DNA from 2 places in the Noviherbaspirillum album genome. Region 2 is predicted to be linked to the other one. Evidence: predicted binding sites of a transcription regulator. Region 2 holds the regulator's gene; the other holds the start of a gene.
The links. Region 2 encodes NrdR, which represses ribonucleotide reductase genes. Its sites were predicted from a motif close to CACNANATNTNGTG; they were not measured.
Positions count from the first base shown of each region.

Region 1: the regulator NrdR is predicted to act here: its motif matches at 7,668-7,681, upstream of RY831_RS08745 (ribonucleoside-diphosphate reductase subunit alpha).

Region 1 is NZ_JAWIIV010000005.1:215,447-225,460, forward strand. It holds gene RY831_RS08710 (SWIB/MDM2 domain-containing protein) at 71-577, opposite strand; gene ffh (signal recognition particle protein) at 909-2,276, opposite strand; gene RY831_RS08720 (cytochrome C assembly family protein) at 2,614-3,423, shown strand; gene RY831_RS08725 (PP0621 family protein) at 3,420-3,686, shown strand; gene RY831_RS08730 (sensor histidine kinase) at 3,730-5,421, shown strand; gene RY831_RS08735 (sigma-54-dependent transcriptional regulator) at 5,492-6,967, shown strand; gene ampD (1,6-anhydro-N-acetylmuramyl-L-alanine amidase AmpD) at 6,964-7,557, shown strand; gene RY831_RS08745 (ribonucleoside-diphosphate reductase subunit alpha) at 7,931-10,014, shown strand, end outside.
Region 2 is NZ_JAWIIV010000016.1:19,072-29,085, reverse strand. It holds gene RY831_RS18350 (PilW family protein) at 24-974, opposite strand; gene pilV (type IV pilus modification protein PilV) at 971-1,543, opposite strand; gene nrdR (transcriptional regulator NrdR) at 1,681-2,145, opposite strand; gene glyA (serine hydroxymethyltransferase) at 2,379-3,623, opposite strand; ZMP/ZTP riboswitch at 3,718-3,837, opposite strand; gene RY831_RS18330 (SDR family NAD(P)-dependent oxidoreductase) at 3,998-4,744, shown strand; gene ybgC (tol-pal system-associated acyl-CoA thioesterase) at 4,816-5,235, shown strand; gene tolQ (protein TolQ) at 5,336-6,037, shown strand; gene RY831_RS18315 (ExbD/TolR family protein) at 6,037-6,477, shown strand; gene tolA (cell envelope integrity protein TolA) at 6,483-7,472, shown strand; gene tolB (Tol-Pal system beta propeller repeat protein TolB) at 7,490-8,755, shown strand; gene pal (peptidoglycan-associated lipoprotein Pal) at 8,794-9,321, shown strand; gene ybgF (tol-pal system protein YbgF) at 9,325-10,014, shown strand, end outside.

The sequences.
Region 1 (10,014 bases), on a different contig from region 2:
CCGTCTGCCCCGCACAAACAAAAACGCCCGCGCGATGCGGGCGTGTTTTTTTGGCTTCCGGAAAGACAAATTATTGCAGGTGGCTGGAAATGAGTTTGGTCATTTCAAACATCGACACTTGCTTCTTTCCGCCAAACACGGCTTTCAACTTGTCGTCTGCATTGATCATGCGCTTGTTCGCATCGTCCTGCAGCTTGTTCTTCTTGATGTAGTCCCAGACCTTCTTGGTGACTTCAGTGCGCGGCAGCGGATTCGCGCCGATCACCGCGCCCAGCGTTTCGGACGGAGTCAGCGGTTTCATGAATGCTGCATTCGGCTTGCGGGGTACTTTCGCAACCTTTTTTGCCGGAGCTGCCTTCTTTGCAGGTGCCGCGGCCTTCTTCGCCGGAGCCGCCGCCTTCTTCGCTACGGGCTTTGCAGCGGCTTTCTTTGCTGCCGGCTTTGCTGCCGCCTTCTTTGCAGGTGCTGCGGCCTTCTTCGCCGGAGCAGCTTTCTTTGCTGCGGGTTTTGCCGCGGCCTTCTTCGCTGCGGGCTTCTTGGCGGCCGTCTTGGCCGCGGGTTTCTTGGCTGTTGCCATCTTCAAGCCTCCTTCACAAATTGTGTGGGAAATTGCGTCATATCACGCAACGCTAATAGTGGTGCGGTTTTGCGAGGTATGCAAGTGTTTTTTGATCGGTTTGTTATGAATTCTCTAGAAGGCGTCAAGGCCTTTCTTCATAGAGGAAAACACGTGGATCGAGGTCCGTTGACGGTGCCTGGGCTGGGTTCATCGAACCGCGACGCCTGAAAGTGTGCGCGCAGCCGGTGCCGATTTGCGAGGAGGGGCAGGAGGAGGGAAAAGAGAAGGGAAGAAAAGAAGGGCGCGGTGACGGTGGTGCCACCGCGCGGGCAGAGGGGGGCGGCAGGAGTTATCGGGCGCCCGGCATCATGCCCTTCATGTTGCGCATCATTTTCATCATGCCGCCGCCCTTGAGCTTCTTCATCATGGATTGCATCTGCTCGAACTGGGCCAGCATGCGGTTGACTTCCTGGACCTGCACGCCGGCTCCCGTGGCGATGCGCCGCTTGCGCGATGCCTTGATCAGTTCGGGCTTGGCGCGTTCCTGCGGCGTCATGGAATTGATGATGCCTTCCATGCGGCGCACCTGCTTTTCCGCCTGATCCATGTCGGCGTTGCCTGCCGCCTGCTGGAATTGCGCCGGAAGCTTGTCGATGAGGCCGGACAGCCCGCCCATCTTCTTCATCTGGCTTAGCTGCGACTTGAAGTCGTTGAGGTCGAACTTGCCGCCGCCCTTGATCTTCTCGGCCAGGTCCTTGGCGGCTTCGACGTCGACCCCCTTCCGGGCTTCCTCGACCAGCGCAAGGATGTCGCCCATGCCCAGGATGCGGTTGGCCATGCGGTTCGGGTCGAAGGGCTCAAGGCCGTCCAGTTTCTCGGCCACGCCGGCGAATTTGACAGGCTTGCCGGTGATGTGGCGCACCGAGAGCGCCGCGCCGCCGCGGGCATCGCCGTCGAGCTTGGTCAGCACAATGCCGGTCAGCGGCAGCGCTTCGTTGAATGCCTTGGCGGTATTGATGGCGTCCTGGCCGAGCATCGCATCGACCACGAACAGGGTTTCAATCGGCTTGAGCGCGCCGTGCAGGGCGGCGATTTCCTGCATCATCGCCTCGTCGATGCCCAGTCGGCCGGCGGTGTCGACGATCAGCACGTCGTGATAATGCTTCTTTGCATAGTCGAGCGCCGCCAGCGCGATGTCGACCGGCTTGTCCGTGGGCTGGGACGGAAAGAAATCGGCGCCGACCTGGGCCGTCACCGTCTGCAACTGGCCGATGGCGGCCGGACGATAGACGTCGGCGGAGACGGTGAGCACCTTTTTCTTCTTCTGTTCCTTGAGGAATTTGGCAAGCTTGCCGACGGTGGTGGTCTTGCCGGCGCCCTGCAGGCCGGCCATCAGGATGATCGCCGGCGGCTGGGTTGCAAAATTGAGCTGGGATGCGTCCGGTCCGAGGTCGCCTCCCATGATCGAGGCCAGCTCGCGCTGCACCACGCCCACCAGCGCCTGTCCCGGCGTCAGCGAGCCGATGACTTCCTCGCCCATTGCCTTTTCCTTGACGCGGGCAATGAATTCGCGCACCGCGGGCAGCGCGACGTCGGCCTCGAGCAGCGCCAGGCGCACCTCGCGCAACATCTCTGCGGTGTTGGATTCGGTCAGACGCGCTTCACCGCGCATCGTTTTGACAACTTTGGCAAGCCGTTGGGTAAGATTGTCGAGCATGGGAGGACGGTATCTCTGGAAGTGAACAGACGCTGCGCGCGGAGGGCAGCGGAAAGCGTTCATTCTACCCGATGCCGGCTTTGTTCCCGGCGCCCGCAGCGCCCGCGAGCGTACGGGCATGCCAGGATGCAAAGCTTTCCGCGGCGGGAAATCGGGGATTTTCATCGGGTATCCGCTCCCGCATCCGCGGCCGCCGACAAGCTGGCTCGCCGCCGAGCCATCCAAGTCCGACCCGCTGCATATCTGCCGTGTATCGACCATGCATCCACCGCACCGGAAACACGCGGTGTAGTAAACTCGGATTTCCAACCAACCCTGCCCAGCCCTACCTGCATAAATGCATACCTATTTTTTCGTATTGGCAGCCGTGTTGTATGCGGTCGGCGCCGCCCTGCCATCGAAGCGACGCACGGCCATTTCCGTGGCGACTGCGATCGGCTGGGCGCTGCATGGCGGAGCCTTGTGGGCGGACATGCTCAGTCCGGGCACGCTGCGGATCGGCTTTGCCATCGTGCTGTCGGCCACCTTATGGATTTCGGTTGGTGCATACTGGCTTGAGAACCGCAATTTCTCGCTTGACGGACTGCGCGTGCTGGTCCTGCCGACGGCAGCGCTGGCGGTCATTCTTCCGGTGATTTTCCCGGGCAGCCTGATTCCGCTGGAGGGGCGTTCCGCGCTGTTTCCGTGGCATGTCGCCATTGCCATCCTGGCCTACAGCTCGTTGACGATCGCTGCCTTCCATGCGGTACTCATGGCGTTGCAGGAGTCGCAGCTGCATGCATCGCCGGGGGAGGCGCGCGGCCGCTGGCTTGCTGTGGCGATCGAGCGCCTGCCGGCGTTGCTGACGATGGAAAAGCTGCTGTTCCGCATGATCAGCTTCGGCTTCGCACTGCTGACGCTGACGGTGTTGTCGGGCGTGTTCTTCTCCGAAGAATTGTTCGGCACGGCTTTCCGCTGGGATCACAAGACACTGTTCACTCTGCTGTCTTGGGCACTTTTCGGGCTGTTGCTGGCAGGGCGGGTCTGGCGCGGCTGGCGCGGCAAGACCGCGCTGCGCTTCACGCTTACCGGCTTTGGCACGCTGCTGCTGGCCTATGTCGGCAGCCGCTTCGTGCTGGAAGTGGTGCTTCACCGGAGCCTCGCATGAAACTGCTGGTCTGGGTACTGGTCGCGGCGCTGATCGTTTTCTGGATCTTCCTCAGCAGGAAAAAGCAGAAGGCGGCCCGAAAGCCGCCCTCGGCATCTGCATCTGCATCCGCTTCGGCCAGGCGCCACGGTCCGGGCGATGCGGAAGCCATCATTCCCTGTACCCGATGCGGCGTCCATCTTCCCTATTCCGAAGCCGTGATCGGCGCCACGGGTGCACCCTTCTGCAGCGAAGATCACCGCCTCCAGCATGAGCGGCGCTAGTTACATCCTCTGCTCGATGCGCATGGCGGCCGGACGATAATCCATGGTCATCACGCCCGCCTCGTTCCCGGAAAGCCGCGACACTTTCTGGCGCACGCTCCAGACCTTCTGCATCACCCGCATCCTGATCACGGTGGTGCTGCTGGCCTATTTCAGCATCAACGCCATCAAGGGAGAACAGTTGGTCGATCGGTTTGCCGACTGGCAAACCTGTTTCCTGTACCTGCTGGTCGCTATCGGTTTCGGGCTGCTGGCAACCTACGCGCGGCGGCGCTTCATGCTGCAGCTGCTGACCCAGCTGGCCATCGATATCGGGGCAATTTCATTGCTGTACGTGTTCGCCGGCGGCGCCCGCAGTGGGCTTGCGATCCTTTACCTGTTCCCGCTGTCCGGTGTCGCCATTCTCGCGCCCCTGGTCATGGCCCTGTTTTTCGTATCGATCGTCACGCTGATCCTGCTGACCGAAAGCGTTGTCCAGACGCTCAGCTCGACGGCCGACGTATCGCCTTCGCAGGCCGGCCTGGTGGGAGCGGCCTTTTTCGCCGCCATCTTCCTCGTCAACCGGCTGGCGGCCAGGCTGATCAAGCAGGAGGCGCTGGCCGCGCAGCGGGGCAGGGATCTGCAGCTGCAGGAAGCCATCAACCGCCTGGTGATTGCCGACATGGGGGACGGCATTCTCGTGGTCGGCGACGATACCGAAGTATTCGCAGGCAATCCCTCGGCCGAACGCATGCTGGGCATGTCGGTCGCCTACGGCCAGCCGCGCTACCGGCTGGCCGACCTGCCCGCGCTGGGACCGATTGCCGATGCCTTCACCGCATGGCGCAAGGGCGATTCCCTGCGCATGACGCATGACGGCTCATCCTCGGTCTACGTCAAGGTCAAGCCAGTGGGCGGCAATACGAGAGGCGGCGCGCGCGACGCCCGGCGCGATCTGGCCGCGCATCTCAAGCTGCGCTTCGCGATGGTGGAGGGGGCCGGCCTGACCAATGACCGGACCGTGATCTTTCTGCAGGATGTCAGCGAGATCGAGAACCAGGCACAGCAGCTCAAGCTGGCTTCCATGGGGCGCCTGACTGCCAGCATCGCACACGAAGTGCGCAATCCGCTGTCGGCGATTTCCCATGCGGCGTCGTTGCTGGGCGAAGACGTCCTCGAACCGACCCAGAAGCGCCTGCTCAATATCGTCAGCGACAATGTGGTGCGACTCAACCGCATGATCGAAGATATCCTGAAACTGTCGCGCAAGGCCCATGCGCAGGCCGATCCGGTGCGGCTTGCACCCTTCCTGTCGGAGCTGGTGGGGGATATCAGAACTACCCATTCGACTCACGCAATGACGCCGGACCTGATCCGCCTGGCGGACATGGCGCAACTCCAGGTCCGATTCGATGCGCTTCATCTGCGCGAGGTCGTCGTCAACCTGCTGTCGAACGCGCTTCGCTATGCCAGCGGCCGGCCGGCCAGCATTTGCATTCATGCAGTGTTACCGGCAGCCAATCGACTGGAACTTCACATACAGGACGACGGTCCAGCTATTACGCCGGAGGTGCGGGCGCATCTGTTCGAGCCGTTCTACACTACGTCCAGCAAGGGCACCGGCCTCGGTCTCTATGTCGCGCGCGAGTTGTGCTTGAATAATGGCGCCATGCTGGATTACGAATACCGGGCGGAGTTGCCCGACGGCGGATCGGGTGAACCGAGCGGGCGCTTCGTGATCACCTTCGCCGTCTAGTCCGCTTCAATATTCCATTCACTCTTGAAGCCCGCAGCGCTCCCGGCGCAACCCTACTATATATATAGACATGACCGCACCTCGTATCCTGGTAGTCGATGACGAAGCCGACCTGCGCGAATTGCTCGAGATCACGCTGGTCAAGATGGGGCTCGACGTCGACAGCGCCGATTGCCTCGCGGCTGCCCGCAGCCGGCTGGCGCAGCATGAATACGGCCTGGTCCTGACCGACATGCGCTTGCCCGACGGCCTGGGCATCGAGCTGGTGCGCGAGGTCAGCGCCCAGTACAGGAACACGCCGATCGCGGTCATCACCGCTTACGGCAGCACCGACAATGCGGTGTCGGCGCTGAAGGCGGGCGCCTTCGACTATCTCAGCAAGCCGGTGGCGCTTGACCAGCTGCGCCTGATGGTGCAGTCGGCATTGCGCATCCGCAAGGCCGATTCTCCGGCGGGTGCAACCGCGGCGCCGGCGCCGGCGAGTGCATCGCCGCTGGTCGGGCAATCCGCCGTGATGCAGGATCTGCGAGCGCAAATCATCCGGCTCGCGCGCAGCATGGCTCCGGTCGCCATCACCGGCGAATCGGGAAGCGGCAAGGAACTGGCTGCGCGCGACATCCATGCGCACAGCGCCCGGGCGGACAAGCCTTTCATCGCCGTCAATTGCGGAGCGATTCCGGAAGCGCTGATGGAGGCCGAGTTCTTCGGCTACCGCAAGGGGGCATTCACCGGCGCGAACGACGACCGCGAAGGCTTTTTCCAGGCTGCCAACGGCGGCACGCTGATGCTCGATGAGGTGGCCGACCTTCCGCTGCCGATGCAGGTCAAGCTGTTGCGCGCCATCCAGGAACGGCGCGTGCGCAAGGTCGGCGCGACCAGCGAGGAAGCGGTCGACGTGCGTCTGGTCAGTGCAACGCACCAGAATTTGGCCGAATGCGTCGAACAGGGAAAGTTCCGCCAGGATCTCTATTACCGGCTCAATGTGATCGAGCTGCGACTGCCGCCGCTGCGCGAACGCCTGGACGACATTGCACTGCTGTCCGATGCTATTCTCGCCCGACTATCCGGCGCCGGCACGCCGACCGTCTTGTCGCCGACCGCGCTGGAAGCACTTCGCGGCTACTCCTTTCCCGGAAATGTGCGCGAACTCGAGAACGTGCTTGAGCGCGCTATGGCCTTCGCCAATGACGGCGTGATCGAAGTGGCGGACCTCGCGCTGAAGCGCGGCGCGTCGATGCCGCCCGACCGCGTGCAGATTCCGCCCCGGCCGCCGGCCGCGGCCCCCGCACCGGCGTCGACTCAGTCCTCACCGTCATCTTCGCCTTCGCCATCCCTTCTCCAGGCGGAGGCTGCTGGCGCGGTAGGGGACGCTTCAGGGTCCGCTTCGCTGGTCGAGCAGCTGGACAAGGTCGAGCGGCAGGTCATCAGGCGCACGCTGGAAAGCGTTCGCTTCGACCAGGCGCAAGCAGCGGAAAAGCTCGGCCTGAGCCAACGGCAGCTGAAGTACCGCATGCAGCGGCTGTCCATTCCACAGTCAGAACAATGAATCGCTACTTCATCAATGAGGATGGCTGGGCGGACGATGTCGAACGCCAGCCGTCGCCGAACTTCGACGCGCGCCATCCCGACACGGTGACCGACCTGCTCGTCATCCACAACATCAGCCTGCCGCCCGACCAGTTCGGCGGTCCCTATATCGCCGACCTGTTCGGCAACCGCCTCGACTGCGATGCGCATCCCTACTTCGATCAGCTTCGGACACTGAAGGTCTCGGCGCATTTCCTGGTGCGCCGAGACGGCCATGTGATTCAATTCGTGTCGGCGAACGACAGGGCATGGCATGCCGGCCTGTCTACATTCTGCGGCCGCGAGCGCTGCAACGACTTCTCGATCGGGATCGAGCTCGAGGGCAGCGACTTCCAGCCGTTCGAGCCCGCACAATATGAAGCGCTGGCCGCCTTGACCATGTCGCTCACCCAGCGCTATCGGCTGTCGGCGGTGATGGGACATGAACACATCGCGCCAGGCCGCAAGACCGACCCCGGTCCCTTCTTCGACTGGGATCGTTATCGCAAGTCCTTGATTCATCAAGCAGTCGAAAATCCAGCCCTGAATGCGCTTAAATTTCCTGAGTGAATCGTATAAAAGTCAAGGGTCGAAGCGGCCTATTTTTATTGCGTATCAAATAAAAAGGGTTGCATACCTAAACACCCGGCACTAGAATTAGTATCAATCGAGGCATGCACCACTATATCTAGTAGTCACCCCCGATAACTCCCAAAACGGGCTGTTCAAGTAGTTCCTCAGTGTAAACATGCAGTAGCGGGTGGGCATTGAACAGCTCTCCCATATGAATGCAATCCGAACGGCACGATGCCAGACCCCGGGCAGGGCGTCGCTCGCGCCGCTGGGACCGGTTTGCATTGAGCACGCGAACGTTGCCTGCAAGGGGCGTTCTAATTGATAACCATCGCAGCTGCATAGCTGTCGCGATACGTCTGGAGGCGAGATGCACTCAACGCAAGAAGTTTCACACAAGTCTGGCACCGAATTCGGCCTGGTCCCTCCTCATGCCCCCACCTCAGCTTCCACCGCCAACATGAACGTCAATCTCGGCGATTACAAGATCATCCGCCGCAACGGCGCGGTCGTCGGCTTCGAGCCGTCGAAGATATCCATCGCGATGACGAAGGCTTTCCTCGCCGTGAACGGCGGGCAGGGCGCCGCTTCGGCGCGCGTGCGCGAGCTGGTCGAGCAGCTGACCGCCGGCGTGGTCTCGGCGCTGGTGCGCCGCCAGCCGGCGGGCGGGACCTTCCATATCGAGGATATCCAGGACCAGGTGGAACTGGCGTTGATGCGTTCGGGCGAGCATGATGTCGCCCGCGCCTACGTGCTGTATCGCGCCAAGCGCATGGAAGAGCGCGCGCAGCAGCACGCCGCCAGGCCGGCCGCTGACGAGCCGCAGCTGCATGTGATGGAAGACGGCCAGCGCCGTCCGCTCGATCTCAACCAGGTGCGCGCGCTGATCACGGCCGCCTGCGTCGGCCTGGAAAAGCATGTCGATGCCGAAGCCATCCTGGCCGAGACCGTCAAGAACCTGTACGACGGCGTGCCCGTGGAAGAGCTGCACAAGTCCGCCATCCTGGCTGCCCGCGCGCTGATGGAAAAAGACCCTGCCTACAGCAAGGTAACCGCTCGCCTGCTGATGCACACCATCCGCAAGGAAGTCTTCGGCCAGGAAGTCGCGCAGGCTGATGCCGCCGCGCACTACATCGATTACTTCCCCAGATACATCAAGAAGGGCATCGAGGCAGAACTGCTCGACACCAAGCTGGCCCAGTTCGACCTCGCCAAGCTGGCCGAGGCGCTGCAGCCCGACCGCGACCTGCAGTTCGGCTACCTTGGCCTGCAGACGCTGTACGACCGCTACTTCCTGCACATCGAAGGCACCCGCATCGAAATGCCGCAGGCGTTCTACATGCGCGTGGCGATGGGCCTGGCGCTCAACGAGATCAACCGCGAAGCGCGCGCCATCGAGTTCTACAACCTGCTGTCCTCGTTCGACTTCATGAGCTCGACGCCGACGCTGTTCAATTCCGGCACACAACGTTCGCAGCTCTCGTCCTGCTACCTGACCACCGTGGCCGACGACCTCGACGGCATCTACGAGGCGATCAAGGAAAACGCATTGCTGGCAAAGTTCGCCGGCGGCCTGGGCAATGACTGGACCCCGGTGCGCGCGCTCGGCGCCCACATCAAGGGCACCAACGGCAAGTCGCAGGGCGTGGTCCCGTTCCTGAAGGTGGTCAACGACACCGCCGTCGCGGTCAACCAGGGCGGCAAGCGCAAGGGCGCGGTCTGTGCCTACCTGGAAACCTGGCACATGGACATCGAGGAATTCCTCGACCTGCGCAAGAACACCGGCGACGACCGCCGCCGCACGCACGACATGAACACCGCGAACTGGATTCCCGACCTGTTCATGAAGCGCGTGATGGAAAAGGGCGAATGGACGCTGTTCTCGCCGTCCGACGTTCCCGACCTGCATGAAAAATACGGCAAGGCCTTCGAGGAAGCCTACACCGGCTACGAAGCCAAGGCGGCGCGCGGCGACCTGAAGCTGTTCAAGAAGGTGCAGGCGCTCGACCTGTGGCGCAAGATGCTGTCGATGCTGTTCGAGACCGGCCATCCCTGGATCACGTTCAAGGATCCTTGCAATATCCGTTCCCCGCAGCAGCATGTCGGCGTCGTCCACAGCTCGAACCTGTGCACCGAGATCACGCTCAACACCAACGAGTCCGAAATTGCGGTCTGCAACCTCGGCTCGGTCAACCTGCCGGCCCACATGAAGGACGGCAAGCTCGATCACGCCAAGCTCGAGCGGACCATCCGCACCGCGATGCGCATGCTCGACAACGTGATCGACATCAACTATTACGCGGTGAAGAAGGCGCGCGATTCCAATCTGCGCCATCGTCCGGTCGGTATGGGCATCATGGGATTCCAGGACTGCCTGCACATGATGCGTGTTCCGTATGCATCGATGGACGCGGTGGAATTCGCCGACCGCTCGATGGAAGCCGTCTGCTATTA
Region 2 (10,014 bases):
GGATGCGGATTCATGGAGGTCGCTCATCGATTGGCCCCATCCGTCGCATTCCGCAACTGGATCGTCGTCGAATAGACTTTCCGGTAGCGGCTCCTTGCGGAAACCGGGAAATCTTCCTTGCGCAAGCGAACACCCTGGTCATCGACTCCATGCCCGTCCGAATAGTCGTTGCCGAACAGGTCATACGTGACGGAAGCATCATTGCCGCGGGCATCCGTATCGGCCTCCCCCCGGACAAGCAGCGACACATTAACGGTGACGACCTTTTTCCAGTGCGTCTTCGCATTGCGGGCTGCGGAATCCCCGGTGTCGACGATTGCATCGTCCAGCGCATTGATTGCCGACGCATTGAGCACCCGGTTGGGCATGCCGTCGTCATCGGTATCCAGGCCGTACAGCACCTGAAATGACTCGATGCCGCGTGCAATGGCTGCCGAAGTCCAGCCGGTGTCGCCGGCATACTTGCAGTAAAGCTGCGGCTCACCGGATTCGTCTCTGGCCACGTAGAAAATGCTGCTGCCGCGCTGTCCGCCCGGCACCGGAAAACCCGCGCAATTGAGCATCGTTTCATCGCCTGCGCCGAAGAACTGGATGGACAGGAGATCGCTGCCATTGACCGATTGTGTCTGGGGCGACGTCATGCCGACCGTACTTGAATTCAGCCTGCGAGCATCCATTCCTTCCATGCTCGGAGACATGGATGGCTGCACGACAGCCGGCGCTTCGTTGCCTCCCCAATCCACATAGGCCGCCTGCCTGACGGCCCTGGCGATGACTTCCAGCGCGAATCGACCTGTATCGTCGATGCGTGCGGCGTCATCGTTCGCCGTGTAAGCATTTTTCGATGACAGGAAGGTTGCCGTGGCGGCAAGGACGATCAGCAAACTCAGCGCCAGGGAGATCATCAGTTCGACCAGAGTCAACCCCTGCTGTCCAGCGCCGATCGGGCCTCCGTACATCGATCCGACGCTCATGGCACGTAGGGTTCCACAACGAATGCGACGCTAGGCGGAAACTGCTTTCCGCCATCGCCGATCAGGGTGCCGTCCGCATTCTTGCCCTGCCAGCCGATCTTGATGACCAGCGACGCATTGCCGTCTCCCCCGGCGCAGTCCCATGTAAATGACTGCACAGACGAATTCCATGGCTGAGCATCGCGGCACACCACGGCTCTCGCATTTGGCAGGGCTGCAGCAAGCCTGCCTTGCCAGGCATGAATATCGAATTGCGCCAATTCCTGGCTGTTGCATGCATTCGTATAGCAGGATTTTGACGGACCGGCGCCCTGCTCCGGACTACCTTGAAAATCGATGCCGAGATAGGGATTGGTCGCATTGGGTGCTTTCATGCTCGCGGAATTCGCCCGCATCTTGTCGGCGAGTTCGCTAGCAAGCTGGACTGCTGCGGACTGGAACGAGGACTGCGTTCCAGTCCGCATTGCCGCGAGTTGCATTCCCGCAGTGCCGATAATGCCTATGGCAAGCACAAGCATGGAGACCAGCACTTCGATCAGGGAAAACCCTCTGGATGCGGCGTAAGACACAGGCCCCTCTTATTGAATTTATCAGATAGGCAACATTATATATTTGCCAATTGAAATAAATGCAATGTTTTGGGAAGGTGCTGTTGTGCGAAAACCGCACTAGTGGAAAGATCCGGGAACGGGTTTTGGATTTGGGCCTAAGTCGATTTGCGCTCGGGGCCAACTTCGGCGATGGCGTCCTGGAATTCCGCGACATCCTCGAAGCTCTTGTACACGGAAGCAAAGCGGATGTAGGCGATTTTGTCCAGGCGCTTGAGTTCGCGCATCACGAGTTCGCCGATATGGCCGCTGAGTACTTCGCGGGCACCGCTGGACAATAACTTTTCTTCGATGCGATGAATGGCTTCGTCCACCGCTTCCGCGGAGACAGGGCGCTTGCGCAGTGCAAGCATGAGGCTTGCCCGCAGTTTTGCGGGATCAAAATCGGTGCGGCTGCCGTTTTTCTTGACTATCACCGGCATGAGCAACTCGATACGCTCAAAGGTGGTAAAGCGCTTGTCGCAATGGGTGCAGCGCCGCCGCCGGCGAATCGCGTCACCCTCTTCCAGCGCACGCGTGTCGATAACCTGTGTATCTTCGTGGTGGCAGAAAGGGCATTTCATAGCATTAAAGGCTACTGATCAAGGATTGGCGGACGAACACCGGGGTGGATGCCAGTATCGCACAGAACATTCCGAAAACGAAAATCCGCCGACTTCGAACATGCGCTATCAACGCACCTGGCAGGATGGCTCCCGACCGGCCGCTTCGGGACATGCGCATTGCAGCGGCGGGACCGGATATGCCGCCACGTTACATCCGGCATATCCGGCACATCCGACGCAGTCAGCAGCAATCAGCCGTAAACAGGGAATGCATCGGCCAGTTTCTTGACTTCCGCCTTGACGCGCTCGATGGTTGCAGCATCATGCGGGTTGTCCAGAACGTCGGCGATAAGGTGACCCACTTTGGTGGCTTCGGCTTCCTTGAAACCGCGTGTCGTCATCGCCGGGCTGCCGAGGCGGATGCCGGACGTGACGAACGGCTTCTCCGGATCGTTCGGAATGGCGTTCTTGTTGCAGGTCATGTGGGCCGAGCCGAGAATGGCTTCGGCTTCCTTGCCGGTGATCTTCTTGGCGCGAAGATCCACAAGCATCACATGCGACTCGGTGCGTCCGGACACGATGCGCAGGCCGCGTTCGATCAGGGCCTTGGCCAGCGCATCGGCGTTCTTCACGACCTGCTGCTGATACGTCTTGAATTCCGGCGACAGCGCCTCCTTGAATGCAACGGCCTTGCCGGCGATGACATGCATCAGCGGTCCGCCCTGGATACCCGGGAAGATCGCGGAATTGATGGCCTTTTCATGTTCGGCCTTCATCAGGATCACGCCGCCGCGCGGGCCGCGCAGGGACTTGTGCGTGGTGGAGGTTACGAAATCGGCATGCGGCACGGGATTGGGATAGACGCCTGCCGCGATCAGGCCGGCATAGTGCGCCATGTCGACCATGAAATAGGCGCCGACTTCCTTGGCGATCTTCGCGAAACGCTCGAAGTCGATGCGCAGCGCATAGGCTGATGCGCCGGCAATGATCATCTTCGGACGCTTTTCACGCGCCAGCCGCTCCATTGCTTCGTAATCGATCTCCTCCTTGTCATTGAGGCCGTAGGAAATCACGTTGAACCATTTGCCGGACATGTTCAACGCCATGCCGTGCGTGAGGTGACCACCTTCCGCCAGCGACATGCCCATGATGGTGTCGCCCGGCTTGAGCATCGCGAAGAATACGCCCTGGTTGGCCTGCGAGCCGGAATTGGGCTGCACGTTGGCGGCTTCGGCGCCGAACAGTTCCTTCAGGCGGTTGATGGCCAGCGTTTCGGCGACATCTACGAACTCGCATCCGCCGTAGTAGCGCTTCCCAGGATAGCCTTCCGCGTACTTGTTGGTGAGCTGGGAGCCTTGCGCCTCCATGACGGCCGGGGATGTGTAGTTTTCGGACGCGATCAGTTCGATGTGATCCTGCTGGCGGGTGTTCTCCTGCTGGATGGCGCTCCAAAGCTCGGGGTCGACGTTGGCGATGGTATGGTTTTTTGTGAACATGAAAACTCCAATCGATTAGGGATGCAAAGTGGGTTTGCCGAAATCGAATGAGGGCCATAGGAAGTGGACAGGCAGCCTCAGTCGTGCATTCCATTTGGGCTGCCCAGGCGAACGGCGTGAGAGCGGTTGACAGCTCTCGTATCCCACGTTCCCCGGTGGATGTCCACCTTGTCGCCGGAATGGAATCCGGCATTCGCCAGTTACGTGGGACGAAATGGACCTAGATTGTAAGATAGGACAAGCAATTGAGCAAGGCGCCCCACGGCAGCATTCTCTTCCCTGTTCAGCTCTTAAATGAGCGCATTTTGGATCGACCTGACGTCTTTCGGCTACAATTTTGCCCAATTCTAATTTTTGGTCGAAAGGAAATCGCAATGATCGTCCTGATTACCGGCGCCAGCTCCGGCTTTGGCGAAGAAATGGCGCGCAAGTTCGTGCAGAACGGCCACAAGGTCATCGCTACCGGCCGCCGCAAGGATAGGCTCGACAAGCTTGCCGCCGAACTGAGCACATCCCTTCTTCCGGTGGAAATGGATGTCCGCGACAAGGCGTCCATCGCAGGCGCGCTCGCCGCCCTTCATTCCGGCTGGAGCGAAATTGACGTATTGATCAACAATGCCGGCCTGGCATTGGGTGTCGAGCCTGCGCAAAAGTCTTCGCTGGAGGAGTGGGAGACCATGATCGACACCAACTGCAAGGGACTGGTGACAATGACCCACGCCGTCCTGCCCGGCATGGTTGCACGCGGACGCGGCACGGTGATCAACATTGGATCGACCGCCGGCGCCTACCCCTACCCCGGCGGCAATGTCTATGGCGCGACCAAGGCCTTCGTCGACCAGTTCACGCTGAACCTGCGCGCCGACCTGGTCGGCACCGGCGTCCGCGCAACCAACATCGCACCGGGTCTGTGCGGCGGGACGGAATTTTCCAATGTACGCCTGAAGGACGATGCCGCTGCGGCCAAGGTCTACGAAGGAACTGTGCCGCTGACGGCGCGCGACATTGCCGAATCCGCTTACTGGATCGCCACCCTGCCGCCGCATGTCAACATCAACTATATCGAGATGATGCCGACCTGCCAGGGCTTTTCGCCTTTCAACATCAAGCGCAATACATAGTAAAACACCAAGCAAGGGAACGGCACTTCAATGCCATTCGATATCAAGACAGCTTTAGCCGCGCACATGCCATGAATAAGGAATTTTTCTGGAATGTGCGCGTTTATTATGAAGACACCGATACCGGCGGCGTGGTCTTCTACGCCAACTACCTGAAGTTCTTCGAGCGGGCACGCACCGAATGGCTTCGTGCGCATGGCATAGGACAGCAGCTGTTAACGGAGACACATCGCGCGATGTTCGTCGTCAAAAGCACTTCCGTGGATTATCATTCTCCCGCGAAATTAGATGATGAACTGAAACTTAGCGTCGTGGTCCAAAAACTCGGTCGCGCTTCGGTGGAGTTTTTTCAGGAAGCCTGGCGCGAACAGGGAGCAGAAAAAACCCTGCTGACCAGCGGAAGAATCCGTGTCGGCTGCGTCCATACTGAAACCTTCCGCCCGAGTCCGATACCGGACGAAGTGTTAGACCGCATCAGAAGGTCGCAATAGAGCGGCAATAGCGTACATATCCTGCAGAGCGTCGTGCCGCCCGAGCAATCGGGCGCATCGACGGAATGCGGCCATTACCTGCAATTACATTAATTAAAACATGAGCGTCACACACGATCTTTCGTTTATCTCGCTGATCAGCAATGCCTCGCTGCTTGTGCAACTCGTCATGGCCTTGCTTCTGCTGGTTTCCATCATGAGCTGGTCTTATATTTTCCGCAAGATGTTTGCGATCCGCAGCGCGCAGACGCAGACCGAAGAATTCGAACGCGCATTCTGGTCCGGGGGCAATCTGAATGCGCTCTACGAGGAAGCCACATCGAACCGGCGCCGCAGCGGCAACCATACCGGCGCGCTCGAGCGCATCTTCGAATCCGGCATGGGCGAATTCATCAAGGCCAAGGCCACCTTCGCGAACAAGGGCCAGATCGATCCGACCGCCACCATCGACGGCGCGCGCCGCGCCATGCGGGCAGCCTATCAGCGGGAGATGGACGCACTCGAATCGCATCTGGCCTTTCTTGCCTCGGTCGGTTCCGTGTCTCCCTATGTCGGCCTGTTCGGCACAGTCTGGGGCATCATGAATGCCTTCCGCGGATTGGCAAATGTGCAGCAGGCGACGCTGGCATCGGTGGCGCCGGGCATCGCGGAAGCGCTGATCGCAACCGCCATCGGCCTGTTCGCCGCAATCCCCGCCGTGGTTGCGTACAATCGTTATTCGCATGACATCGACCGTCTCGCGATCCGCTTCGAAAGCTTCATCGAAGAGTTCTCCAACATCTTGCAACGGCAGGTCCGCTAATGGCAGGCAACAGTTCGATGCGCGGCGGTCGCAGCCGCAAGTTCAAGTCAGAAATCAACGTCGTTCCGTACATCGATGTGATGCTGGTCCTGCTGATCATTTTCATGGCGGCGGCGCCGATGACGAATCCCGGCGTGATCAATCTGCCAACGGCAGCCAAATCCGCGCTGCCGCCGACGGAGTACATCCAGATTTCGCTCAAGCCCGACACCACCGCCACCATCAGCGTCAATGGCGGCAAGAATGGCAGCAGCGCCGCGGAAAAAGTGGGCGGACGCAGCGCATTGCTGCAAAAGCTGCGTGCATTGCATGAAGCCGATCCGGAACTGCCAGTCATGATTTCGGCCGACAAGGAAATCAGGTACGACGACGTCATCCAGGTCATTTCCGAAGCCAAGAAACTCGGCATCAACCGCGTGGGGTTGGCGACAAAGCAATGAGTGCCATGAATGACTCGACTCCCTATAACGTCCCCAAGGAACCGGGCCGCTGGCGTTCCCTGATCCTTGCGGCGCTGGTGCACCTTGCGCTGCTAGCCTTCTTCTGGATCGGGATCAGCTGGCAAAGCGAAACGCCGACCACCATCGAAGCCGAGGTATGGAGTCCGCAGCCGCGCGAAGCCGCGCCCCAGCCGGAGCCGGTAAAGACCGCGGAAGCGAAGCCGGAACCCCGGCCCGAACCCAAGCCGGAGCCGCAACCTGTCGTCAAGGAACCGCCGAAACCCAAGGTCGAGGAACCGCCGGTCGCCAAGCCGGACATCGCGCTCGAACAGGAAAAGAAGCGCAAGGCCCAGGAGGAAAAGCAGCGCCAGGAGCAGGAAGAAAAGGAAAGGCTGGCAAAAGAGAAAAAGCGCCGCGAAGAGGAAGAAAAGGAAAAGCTGGCGAAGGAAAGGGAGCGCCGCGAAGCCGAAGAAAAGCTCGCCAGGGAGAAGAAGCGCCTTGAAGATGAGAAGCTTGCCAAGTTGAAACAGCAGGAAGAAGCGAAGAGGCTCGAAAGGGAAAAGGCGGAGAAGGCAAAGAAGGAAGCCGCCGAGAAGAAGCGCAAGCAGGAAGAAGAAGCCGACGCCAGGCTGGCGGCAAAGATGCGCGATGAAGACATGCGGCGCATCACCGGCGCCGGCGGCAGCGGCGATGCGCCGAAGGCACAGGGCGGACGCGCGGATGGCGCGTATAGTCAACGCATCGCGGCGAAGATCCGTTCCAACATTGCATTCATCGTGCCGGAAAGCCTGCAGGGCAACCCGCCGGTAGAATACGAAGTGCGCCTGTTGCCGGACGGCTCGATTGCGGGACTGCGCAAGCTGCGCTCGTCCGGCGTACCCGGATTCGATGAAGCCGTCGCACGCGCGATCGAACGTTCGCAACCGTATCCGAAAGACAGCTCGGGCGGCGTACCGTCGAGCTTCCTTGGCATCCACAAACCGAAAGACCAGTGAAAGATCAGTAAGCGACCATGATAAAACATCTCTTTTCGCGCACTCTCGTCATACTCACCTTCGGCTTCGCCGCGACGCTGGCACAGGCACAACTGCGCGTCGAAACCTCGGGTGTAGGCGCGACGCAGATTCCCGTGGCAATCGCAGGATTCGCCGACGAGACCATCGCGCCCCAGCAGATCACCGCCATCATCAAGGCCGACCTCGCGCGCAGCGGCTACTTCAAGATCATCGATACCGGAAACACAATGTCGGAAACCGTTCCCGTCAACTACGGCGAATGGAAGGCCAAGGGCGCCGATGCCCTCGTTGTTGGCAGCGTGCAGCGCCTGGCCGACGGCCGTTACGATATCCGCTATCGCCTGCTCGATACCGTCAAGTCGTCCAGCCTGTCCGGCTTCGGCCAGGTCGCCGGCCCCGACCGCCTGCGAGTGGCAGGCCACAAGATTGCAGACGACATCTATGAAAAGCTGATCGGCGTACGCGGCGCATTCTCCACCCGCATCGCCTACGTGACCAAGGTCGGCAACGAATACCGCCTCGAGGTCGCCGATGCCGATGGTGAAGGCACGCAAACGGCATTACGCTCCAATGAGCCGATCATCTCGCCCTCGTGGTCGCCCGACGGCACCAAGGTCGCCTACGTTTCCTTCGAAGCGAAGAAACCCGTGGTGTATGTCCAGGACCTGACGACGCGGCAGCGTACCGTTGTTGCAAACCACCGCGGCAGCAACTCCGCGCCTTCATGGTCGCCTGACGGATCGAAGCTGGCGCTGGCCCTCTCCCGCAGCGGCTATACCCAAATCTACGTCGTCAATGCAGACGGCAGCAATCTGCGCCAGCTGACCAACTCGCAAAGCATCGAGACCGAGCCGCAATTCTCGGCCGACGGGCAAGCCATCTACTTCACCAGCGACCGCAGCGGCGGTCCGCAGATCTACCGGATGAGCGCCAACGGTGGCGAAGCGCAGCGCATCACGTTCAACGGCAGCTACAACATCAGCCCGCGCATCGCGCCGGACGGCAAGACCCTCGCCTACATCTCGCGCCGCGAAGGCCGATTCCAGCTGTATGCGCTCGATCTCGCCAGTGGCCAGGAACTCCGGCTGTCGGACAGCACCAGGGACGAATCACCCAGCTTCTCGCCGAACGGCAAGTACATCATGTATGCAACCGGGCGGGGTTCGCTCTCGGTCGTGTCGGTGGATGGCCGCGTCCGGCAACGTCTGGTTACACAGGCAGGCGACATCAGGGAGCCTACTTGGGGCCCGTTCATGAAATAATATAGGTTTAAGGCAACAATCACTCAGGAGAAATTCGAATGCGCAACACCACCACTTTAGCCCTTATCCTCACGAGCGCGCTGGCTCTCACGGCTTGCGGCTCCAACGTCAAACTGGATGACAAGGCCAAAGTCGAAGACCGTACCGGCACGACGGCTCCCACGACCGCCGATGCACGCACCATCTCGCCGGTGACCACCGGCTCGACCGATCCGCTGAACGATCCGAAGGGAATCCTTGCCAAGCGCAGCATTTACTTCGACTATGACAGCTACACTGTCAAGGACGAATTCAAGCCGGTCGTAGAGGCACATGCAAAATATCTGGCAGCAAACAAGGGCCGCAGGATTATCATCCAGGGCAATACCGATGAACGCGGTGGCCGTGAATACAACTTGGCCCTCGGCCAGAAGCGTGCCGAGGCCGTGCGCCGCGCACTCGGCCTGCTGGGCGTGTCCGACGCGCAGGTGGAAGCCGTTTCTCTCGGCAAGGAAAAACCGAAGGCGACAGGCAGCGACGAAGCCGCATGGGCCGAGAACCGCCGCGCCGATCTCGTTTACCAATAATCCATGAACAACTTCATTCGATCCACACTTGCTGCGGCCGCGGTGGCCGCTTTCACACTGACACCGATGCAGGCGACCGCCGCGCTGTTCGAAGACGAAGAAGCCCGCCGGGCCATTCTCGACATCCGCAGTCGCCTGGCCAACATGCAGAGTGAAATCAATGCCAAGGCTGATAAGACGAACAGTCTCGATCTGAATAATCAGAACGAGCAGCTCAAGCAGGAAATCTCGCGCTTGCGCGGCCAGATCGAGATACTGACCAATGAATTGGCCAATGCCCAGAAACGGCAGAAGGACTTTTACGTCGATCTCGACAACCGCATCCGCAAGCTGGAACCGCAGCAAGTAACGGTCGATGGCAAGGAAGTCATGGTTGATCAGGGAGAGCAGCGTGCATACGATGCTGCCCTCGCCTTCTTCAAATCGGGCGACTACCGGAATGCGGGTGCTTCGTTCCTTGAATTCACCCGCCGCTATCCGCAAAGTGCTCTGGCGCCGTCTGCACAGTACTGGCTGGGCAATACCTATTATGCGCAGCGCGATTATCGCAACGCCATCACGGCCCAGCAGGTTGTGGTCAAGAATTACCCGGACAGTCCCAAGGCTGCGGATGCCTTGCTGAATATTGCAAGCTGCCAGATGGAACTGAAGGATCGCGCTGCTGCCAAGAAGAGTCTGGAAACACTGGTGGCA